Linked DNA regions of Immundisolibacter sp.. The protein of the gene in region 2 interacts with the protein of the main gene of each other region in a pairwise test. Links are inferred from orthologs where the notes say so. Each region holds a gene or a part of one and is shown on either strand. Other genes may lie near its edges.

Region 1 (3,567 bases), on a different replicon or contig from region 2:
GCTCGCCGCTGGAGATTGCCCCGCTGCGGGCGGGGCTTGGGCCTGATTTCAGGCTCGTCACGCCCGGCATCCGCGGCCCCGCCGACGCCCCCGACGACCAGCGGCGCACCCTGGCGCCGGCCGCAGCGCTGGCGGCCGGCGCGGACTATCTGGTCATCGGACGGCCGATAACCGGCGCAGCGGATCCGTTGGCAGCCTTGCAGGCCATCACCGCCAGCCTCGACGGAGCCTGAACGGTGCTCAGCGCCCTGTTGCCGGCTCATCTGGCGCGTCTGGCCGGCGTGCGCGTGCTGGTGGTCGGCGACGCCATGCTGGACCGCTACTGGTTCGGGGCGGTGGAGCGCATCTCGCCGGAAGCGCCTGTTCCCGTGGTGGCCGTGGGTGGCAGCGAGGAGCGCCTGGGCGGCGCCGCCAACGTGGCGCGCAACGTGGTGGCGCTGGGTGGTCAGGCGCGTCTGCTGGCGATTACCGGTCAGGACGAGGCGGCAGAGCGCATCGACAGCCTGCTGGCGGACAGCACCATCGACGCCCGCCTGCTGCGCGATCCGGCGCTGCCGACCACGCTGAAGCTGCGCGTGCTGTCGCGCAGCCAGCAGCTGATCCGGCTCGACTTCGAGGCCCGTCCGGGCGCCGCGGCGCTAGCGGGCCTGCAAGCGGTGTTTGCGGATACCCTGGAGTGGGCGCAGGTGGTGGTGGCCTCCGACTACGGCAAGGGCGCGCTGGCCGAGGTGGCGCGGCTGATCGCCCTGGCGCAGGCGCGCGGCCGGCCGGTGATCGTCGACCCCAAGGGCCACGACTACGCGCCTTACGCCGGCGCCAGCCTGCTGACGCCCAATCGCGGCGAGTTCGCCACCGTGGCCGGGCCCTGGCACAGCGAGGATGAGCTGCATGAGAAGGCCGCCGACTGGCTGGCCCGGCTGGGCATCGAACGGCTGCTGGTCACGCGCAGCGAGCAGGGCATGACCCTGTTCCGCAAGGGCGCCCCGGCCCTGCACGACCCGGCCCGGGCGCGCGAGGTGTTCGACGTGTCTGGCGCCGGCGACACGGTGGTGGCGGCGCTGGCACTGGCGCTGGCCGCCGATCTGGGTGATGCGGCGGCAGTGCATCTGGCGAATCTGGCCGCCGGCATCGTGGTCGGCAAGCTGGGCACCGCCACCGCCACGGCGCAGGAAGTGGCCGCCGAACTGGCCGAGGAGGACTGAGCGTGTACGTGGTAACCGGCGGTGCCGGCTTTGTCGGCAGCAATCTGGTGCGGGCGCTCAACGCCCGCGGCGTGACCGACATTCTGGTGGTGGACAACCTGGAGACCAACTCGGCCAAGTTCCGCAATCTGGTCGGTTGCGCGATCGCCGACTATCTGGACAAGCGGGAATTCCTGCGCCTGCTCGAGTCCGGGCGCGGGCTGCCAAAACTGACGGCCGTGCTGCATCAGGGGGCCTGCTCGGACACCCTGGAGCTGAACGGCCGCTACATGATGGACAACAACTACGCCTACTCGAAGGCCGTGTTCGAACACTGCCAGACCGCCCGTGTGCCCTTGCTGTACGCGTCCTCGGCCGCCGTCTATGGCGCCAGCCAAGTCTTTGTCGAGCAGCCCGAATACGAGCGCCCGCTGAACGTCTACGGTTACTCCAAGCTGCTGTTCGACGACTACGTGCGCCGGCAGCTGCCGCGCCTGCAGGCGCCGGCGATCGGCTTTCGCTACTTCAACGTCTACGGGCCGGGCGAAGCGCACAAAGGCCGCATGGCCTCGGTGGCGCGGCAGTTCTTTGTGCAGTACTCGGAGCGTGCCTGCGTGCAGCTGTTCCGCGGCAGCGGTGGGTATGCCGATGGCGAGCAGCAGCGCGATTTCGTGGCCGTGCAGGACGTGGCGCGGGTGGTGCTGCATTTTCTGGACCATCCGCAGTCCAGCGGCGTGTTCAATCTGGGCAGCGGCGCGGCGGCCAGCTTCAACCGCGTGGCGCAGGCGGTGATCAACACCTGCCGCGCCGCGGCCGGCGAGCCGGCGCTCGATCTGCCGGCGCTGGTCGACTCGGGCGCCGTGCGCTACATCGACTTCCCACCGGGTCTTGCCGAGCGCTACCAGAACTACACCCAGGCCGACCTGACCGGCCTGCGCCGGGCCGGCTACGACGGCGCGTTCATGCCGGTGGAGCAGGGCGTCGCGGCCTACGTGCACGAGCTGCTGACCGGCGCCTGAAACTGCCACCAGGAATGAAACCTTGAATCTGACCTTTCTTGGCGCCGCCGGCACCGTCACCGGCTCGAAATACCTGCTGGAAGTCGCCGGCCGACGGCTGCTGGTCGACTGCGGCCTGTTCCAGGGCTACAAGCATCTGCGCCTGCAAAACTGGGCGCCGCTGCCGTTCGAGCCGGGCACGCTGGACGCGGTGCTGCTCAGCCACGCCCACATCGACCACAGCGGCTACCTGCCGCTGCTGATCAAAAACGGCTACGGCGGACGGGTCTGGTGCACGCCGGGCACCGCGGCGCTGTGTCACCTGCTGCTGCCCGACAGCGGCCACCTGCAGGAGCAGGACGCCGAGTACGCCAACCGCAAGGGTTTCTCCAAGCACCACCCGGCGCTGCCGCTGTACGACAAGCAGGACGCCATCGATGCCTTGCCGGCGCTGGAAGGCGTGGACTTTGGCCAGTGGTTCGAGCCGTGCGCGGGCGTGCGGGTGCGGTTTCGGCAGGCCGGGCACATCCTTGGCGCCGCCAGTGTGGAAATCGAAACCGAGGGCCAGCGGCTGCTGTTCAGCGGCGACCTGGGGCGCGCCGGCGATCCGGTCATGTGCGATCCGCAGCCGGCGCCGCCGGTCGATTACCTGGTGGTCGAATCCACTTACGGCGATCGCCTGCACCCGGACACCGACCCGGCGCAGGCGCTGGCCGATGTCATCAATCGCACCGCCGCGCGCGGCGGCATGGTGCTGATTCCGGCCTTTGCCGTCGGCCGCACGCAGGAGCTGCTGTTCTACATCCACCAACTGAAACAACAGCAGGCGATTGCTGACCTGCCGGTGTTCCTGGACAGCCCGATGGCCATCGACGCCAGCGAGCTGCTGCAGCGCTTCGCCAGCGAACATCGGCTGAGCGCCAGTCAGGCCCGCGCCGTGTGCGCGACGGCGACCTACGTGCGTGAGCGTGAAGAGTCGATGGCGCTGAACAGTCGCACGCATCCGATGATCATCATCTCCGCCAGCGGCATGGCCACCGGCGGGCGCGTGCTGCATCACCTGAAGGCCCGCGCCGGCAATCCGCACAACACCCTCCTGTTCGCCGGCTACCAGGCCGGCGGCACGCGCGGCGCGGCGCTGCTGGCCGGCGCGCGCGAAATCAAGATCCACGGCCGCTACGTGCCGGTGGCGGCCGAGGTGGCGAGCATCCAGAACCTGTCCGCCCATGCCGACTGGCAGGGCATCCTCGCCTGGCTGGGTCAGATACCAGCGCCGCAGCGGATATTCGTCACCCACGGCGAGCCGGCGGCGGCCGATGCGCTGCGCCTGCACCTGCAGGAGCGCTTCGGCTGGCAGGCGCAGGTGCCGATCCAGGGCGAGCGGGTGC
Region 2 (3,037 bases):
GGGTCTGGCCGAGCACTGGCCACGGCCGGACAACTTCATCGGCCTGCATTTCTTCTCGCCGGTGCACCGCATGGCGCTGGTGGAGGTCATCCGTGGCCGCCAGACCTCCGAAACCTGCCTGGCGCAGGCGCTCGATTTCGTGGCGCGCATCGGCAAGACGCCGGTGGTGGTCAACGACAGCCGCGGCTTTTTCACCAGCCGGGTGTTTGCGACCTACTTCGAGGAAGGCATGGCCCTGCTGGCCGAGGGCGTGAACCCGGCGCTGATCGAAAACGCCGGCCGCCAGACCGGCATGCCGCTCGGCCCGCTGGCGGTGGCCGACGAGGTGGCGCTGGACCTGGTGCACAAGATCATCCTGCAGACGCGCGCCGACCTTGGCGCCGCCTACACCGCGCCGCCGTCGGCGCCGGTGATCGAGCTGTTCGTGGAAAAACTCGGCCGGGTTGGCAAGAAGGCCGGCAAGGGCTTTTACGACTACGCGGACGGTCAGCGGCGGCTGTGGCCGGGTCTGGCCGAACACTTCCCGCGCGCCGCCCGGCAGCCGGACGTCGACAGCGTCAAGCGCCGCCTGCTGCACATCCAGTCCGTGGAGGCCGCGCGCTGTCTGGCCGAAGGCGTGATCGAGAACACGACCGATGCCGACGTGGCGTCCCTGCTGGGCTGGGGCTATCCGGCCTGGGCCGGCGGCGTGCTGTCGTACGTCGACACCATTGGCGTGGACCGCTTCGTGGCCGAGTGCGAGGCGCTTGCTGCCAGCGTCGGGTCGCGTTACGCGCCGCCGGACATCCTCAAGCGCCTGGTCGGCACCGGTACGCAACTGCGCGCCGCCGGCCGCTGATTCATTCACTCACCGCAACTGCAAGGAACCCGCTCGTGGACTACCAGGACCTTCTTTACGTCGAACAGGACGGCGTCGCCACCATCACCATCAACCGGCCGGAGGTCTACAACGCCTTTCGCGCCCAGACCGTGGAAGAACTCATCCACGCCTTCCAGCGCGCCGGTTGGAACCCGGACATCGGCGTCATCGTGCTGACCGGTGCCGGCGACAAGGCGTTCTGCACCGGCGGCGACCAGAAATCCCACGCCGGCAGCTATGGCGGCCGCGGCACCATCGGCCTGCCGGTGGAGGAGCTGCACACCGTCATCCGCGACGTGCCCAAGCCGGTGATCGCCCGCGTGCAGGGCTACGCCATCGGCGGCGGCAACGTGCTGGCGCTGCTGTGCGACCTGACCATCGCCTCGGACAGGGCTCAGTTCGGCCAGGTCGGCCCCAAGATGGGCTCGGTCGATCCGGGCTACGGCACCGCCTATCTGGCGCGCGCCGTCGGCGAGAAGAAGGCGCGCGAAATCTGGTACCTGTGCCGCCGCTACAAGGCCGACGAGGCCGAGCGCATGGGCCTGGTCAACAAGGTGGTGCCGCACCAGGAACTGGACGCCGAAGTCGCCGCCTGGTGCGCCGAGATCATGGCCAAGAGCCCGACCGCGCTGGCCATCGCCAAGCGCTCCTTCAACGCCGACAGCGAGCACATTCGCGGGCAGGCCGCCATGGGCCTGCAGGCGCTGGCGCTGTACTACGAGACCGACGAGTCGAAGGAAGGCGTGCGCGCCTTCAACGAAAAGCGCCCGGCCGAGTTTCGCAAGTTCCACAAAAAATGACCCAACCGGACGCTCCCGACTGGTTCTGCGAGGCGGTCGGTACCCCGGCCGACGCCCACTGGGTGCCGGTCGCCGGCTGCAGCATCCACTATCGCCGCTGGGGTGAGTCCGGCCCGCCGCTGCTGCTGGTGCATGGCGGCGGTGCGCACAGCCACTGGTGGGACTTCATCGCGCCGTGGCTGGCTGCCGATCACCGCGTGGCGGCCATGGACCTGTCCGGCATGGGCGAGAGCGGCCGGCGCGAGCAGTACTCGCTGGACGATTTCGCCGCCGAGGCGATCGGCGTGTGCGAGGCCGCCGGCTTCGGCCCGGACGTGACCCTGGTCGGTCACAGCCTGGGCGGGGCGGTGTGCCTGCGCGCCGCCGCCAGCCAGCCAGAGCGCGTAGGCGGCCTGGTGATGGCCGACTCGCCGATCCGCCCGCCGGGCTTCCAGTTCCCCGGCACCGCCCGCAACCCGCTGCGCCAGCCGCGCCGCGACTACCCGGACTTCGACAGCGCCCTGGCGCGCTTTCGGTTGATTCCGGAGCAGCCCTGCGACAACGCCTACATCCTGGACTACATCGGTCGGCATTCGATCATCGAAACGCCCGATGGCTTCTGGACCTGGAAGTTCGACGACCGCGGCCTGGCCCACATCAAGGTCGGCGAACAGGCGGAGGAGCTGCGCCAGCTGCGCTGTCGCATCGGCATCCTGTACGGCGAGAAAAGTGCCCTGTTTCCGCCCGAAGTGCGCCAGTACGTGCACCAGCTGGTGGACCGTCGCGGCCCGGTGTCGGCCATCCCGGAGGCCTACCACCACCTGTTCGTGGACCAGCCGCTGGCCTTCGTGGCGGCGCTGCGCATCCTGCTGGCCGACTGGCACGCGCTCTGAGACGGGCCGACGCCCAATCGCAGGCAAAAAAAACCCGGCCAGGGGTGGCCGGGTTTGATGGGATAAACCCGCTCAGGGAGGGGAAGCGGGCGATACCTCGCAGAGGTCTCGCTTGTTAAGACCGGGGCTGATACCGGAAAGTTTCACGGTCGACCAGAATTGTTTTCGACGGCCGCCACGGCGCGTGGGTAGGCTCGATGTCGGACATGCGCACGCCGATCGCAGGCAAAAAAAACCCCGGTCACGAGTGGCCGGGGTTAGAAGGGATAAACCCGCTCAGGGAGGGGAAGCGGGTGATACCTCGCAGAGGTCTCGTTGGTTAAGACCGGGGCTGGCACCGGAAAGTTTCACCTGCGGTCAGGCTTTTTTGCGTTGGCCGCCGCGCGTTGCCGTCGCGCCGTTTTCGGGTCCACCTGCAGCGGCAGGTACAGCTCCAGCCGGTCGCCGTCGGCGAGCGGCGTGTCCGCGCTGACGGCCCGTCCGAACAGGCCCAGCGTCCGGCCTTC

What was found. The genes of interacting proteins can lie anywhere in the genome.
Region 1: the proteins of H5U26_RS09710 (region 2) and rfaD interact in binary tests that used the Escherichia coli proteins (3 or more experiments, as listed by UniProt). The link is inferred for Immundisolibacter sp. from one-to-one orthologs.

The regions. Positions count from the first base shown.
Region 1 is NZ_JACIZD010000005.1:14,332-17,898, reverse strand. What follows is about bases 405-3,202. They hold rfaD (ADP-glyceromanno-heptose 6-epimerase), read left to right. Parts: upstream 405-1,204; coding sequence 1,205-2,200; downstream 2,201-3,202. Other genes in these bases: H5U26_RS08565 (MBL fold metallo-hydrolase), read left to right, coding at 2,223-3,202; rfaE1 (D-glycero-beta-D-manno-heptose-7-phosphate kinase), read left to right, coding at 405-1,202. Also shown: pyrF (orotidine-5'-phosphate decarboxylase), read left to right, coding at 1-233; more of rfaE1, read left to right, coding at 237-404; more of H5U26_RS08565, read left to right, coding at 3,203-3,567. UniProt on the Escherichia coli protein: Catalyzes the interconversion between ADP-D-glycero-beta-D-manno-heptose and ADP-L-glycero-beta-D-manno-heptose via an epimerization at carbon 6 of the heptose.
Region 2 is NZ_JACIZD010000007.1:29,955-32,991, forward strand. Bases 1-2,766 are described here. They hold H5U26_RS09710 (enoyl-CoA hydratase-related protein), read left to right. Parts: upstream 1-873; coding sequence 874-1,659; downstream 1,660-2,766. Other genes in these bases: H5U26_RS09705 (3-hydroxyacyl-CoA dehydrogenase NAD-binding domain-containing protein), read left to right, coding at 1-838; H5U26_RS09715 (alpha/beta hydrolase), read left to right, coding at 1,656-2,531. In the rest of the region: H5U26_RS09720 (RnfH family protein), read right to left, coding at 2,879-3,037. UniProt on the Escherichia coli protein: Converts o-succinylbenzoyl-CoA (OSB-CoA) to 1,4-dihydroxy-2-naphthoyl-CoA (DHNA-CoA).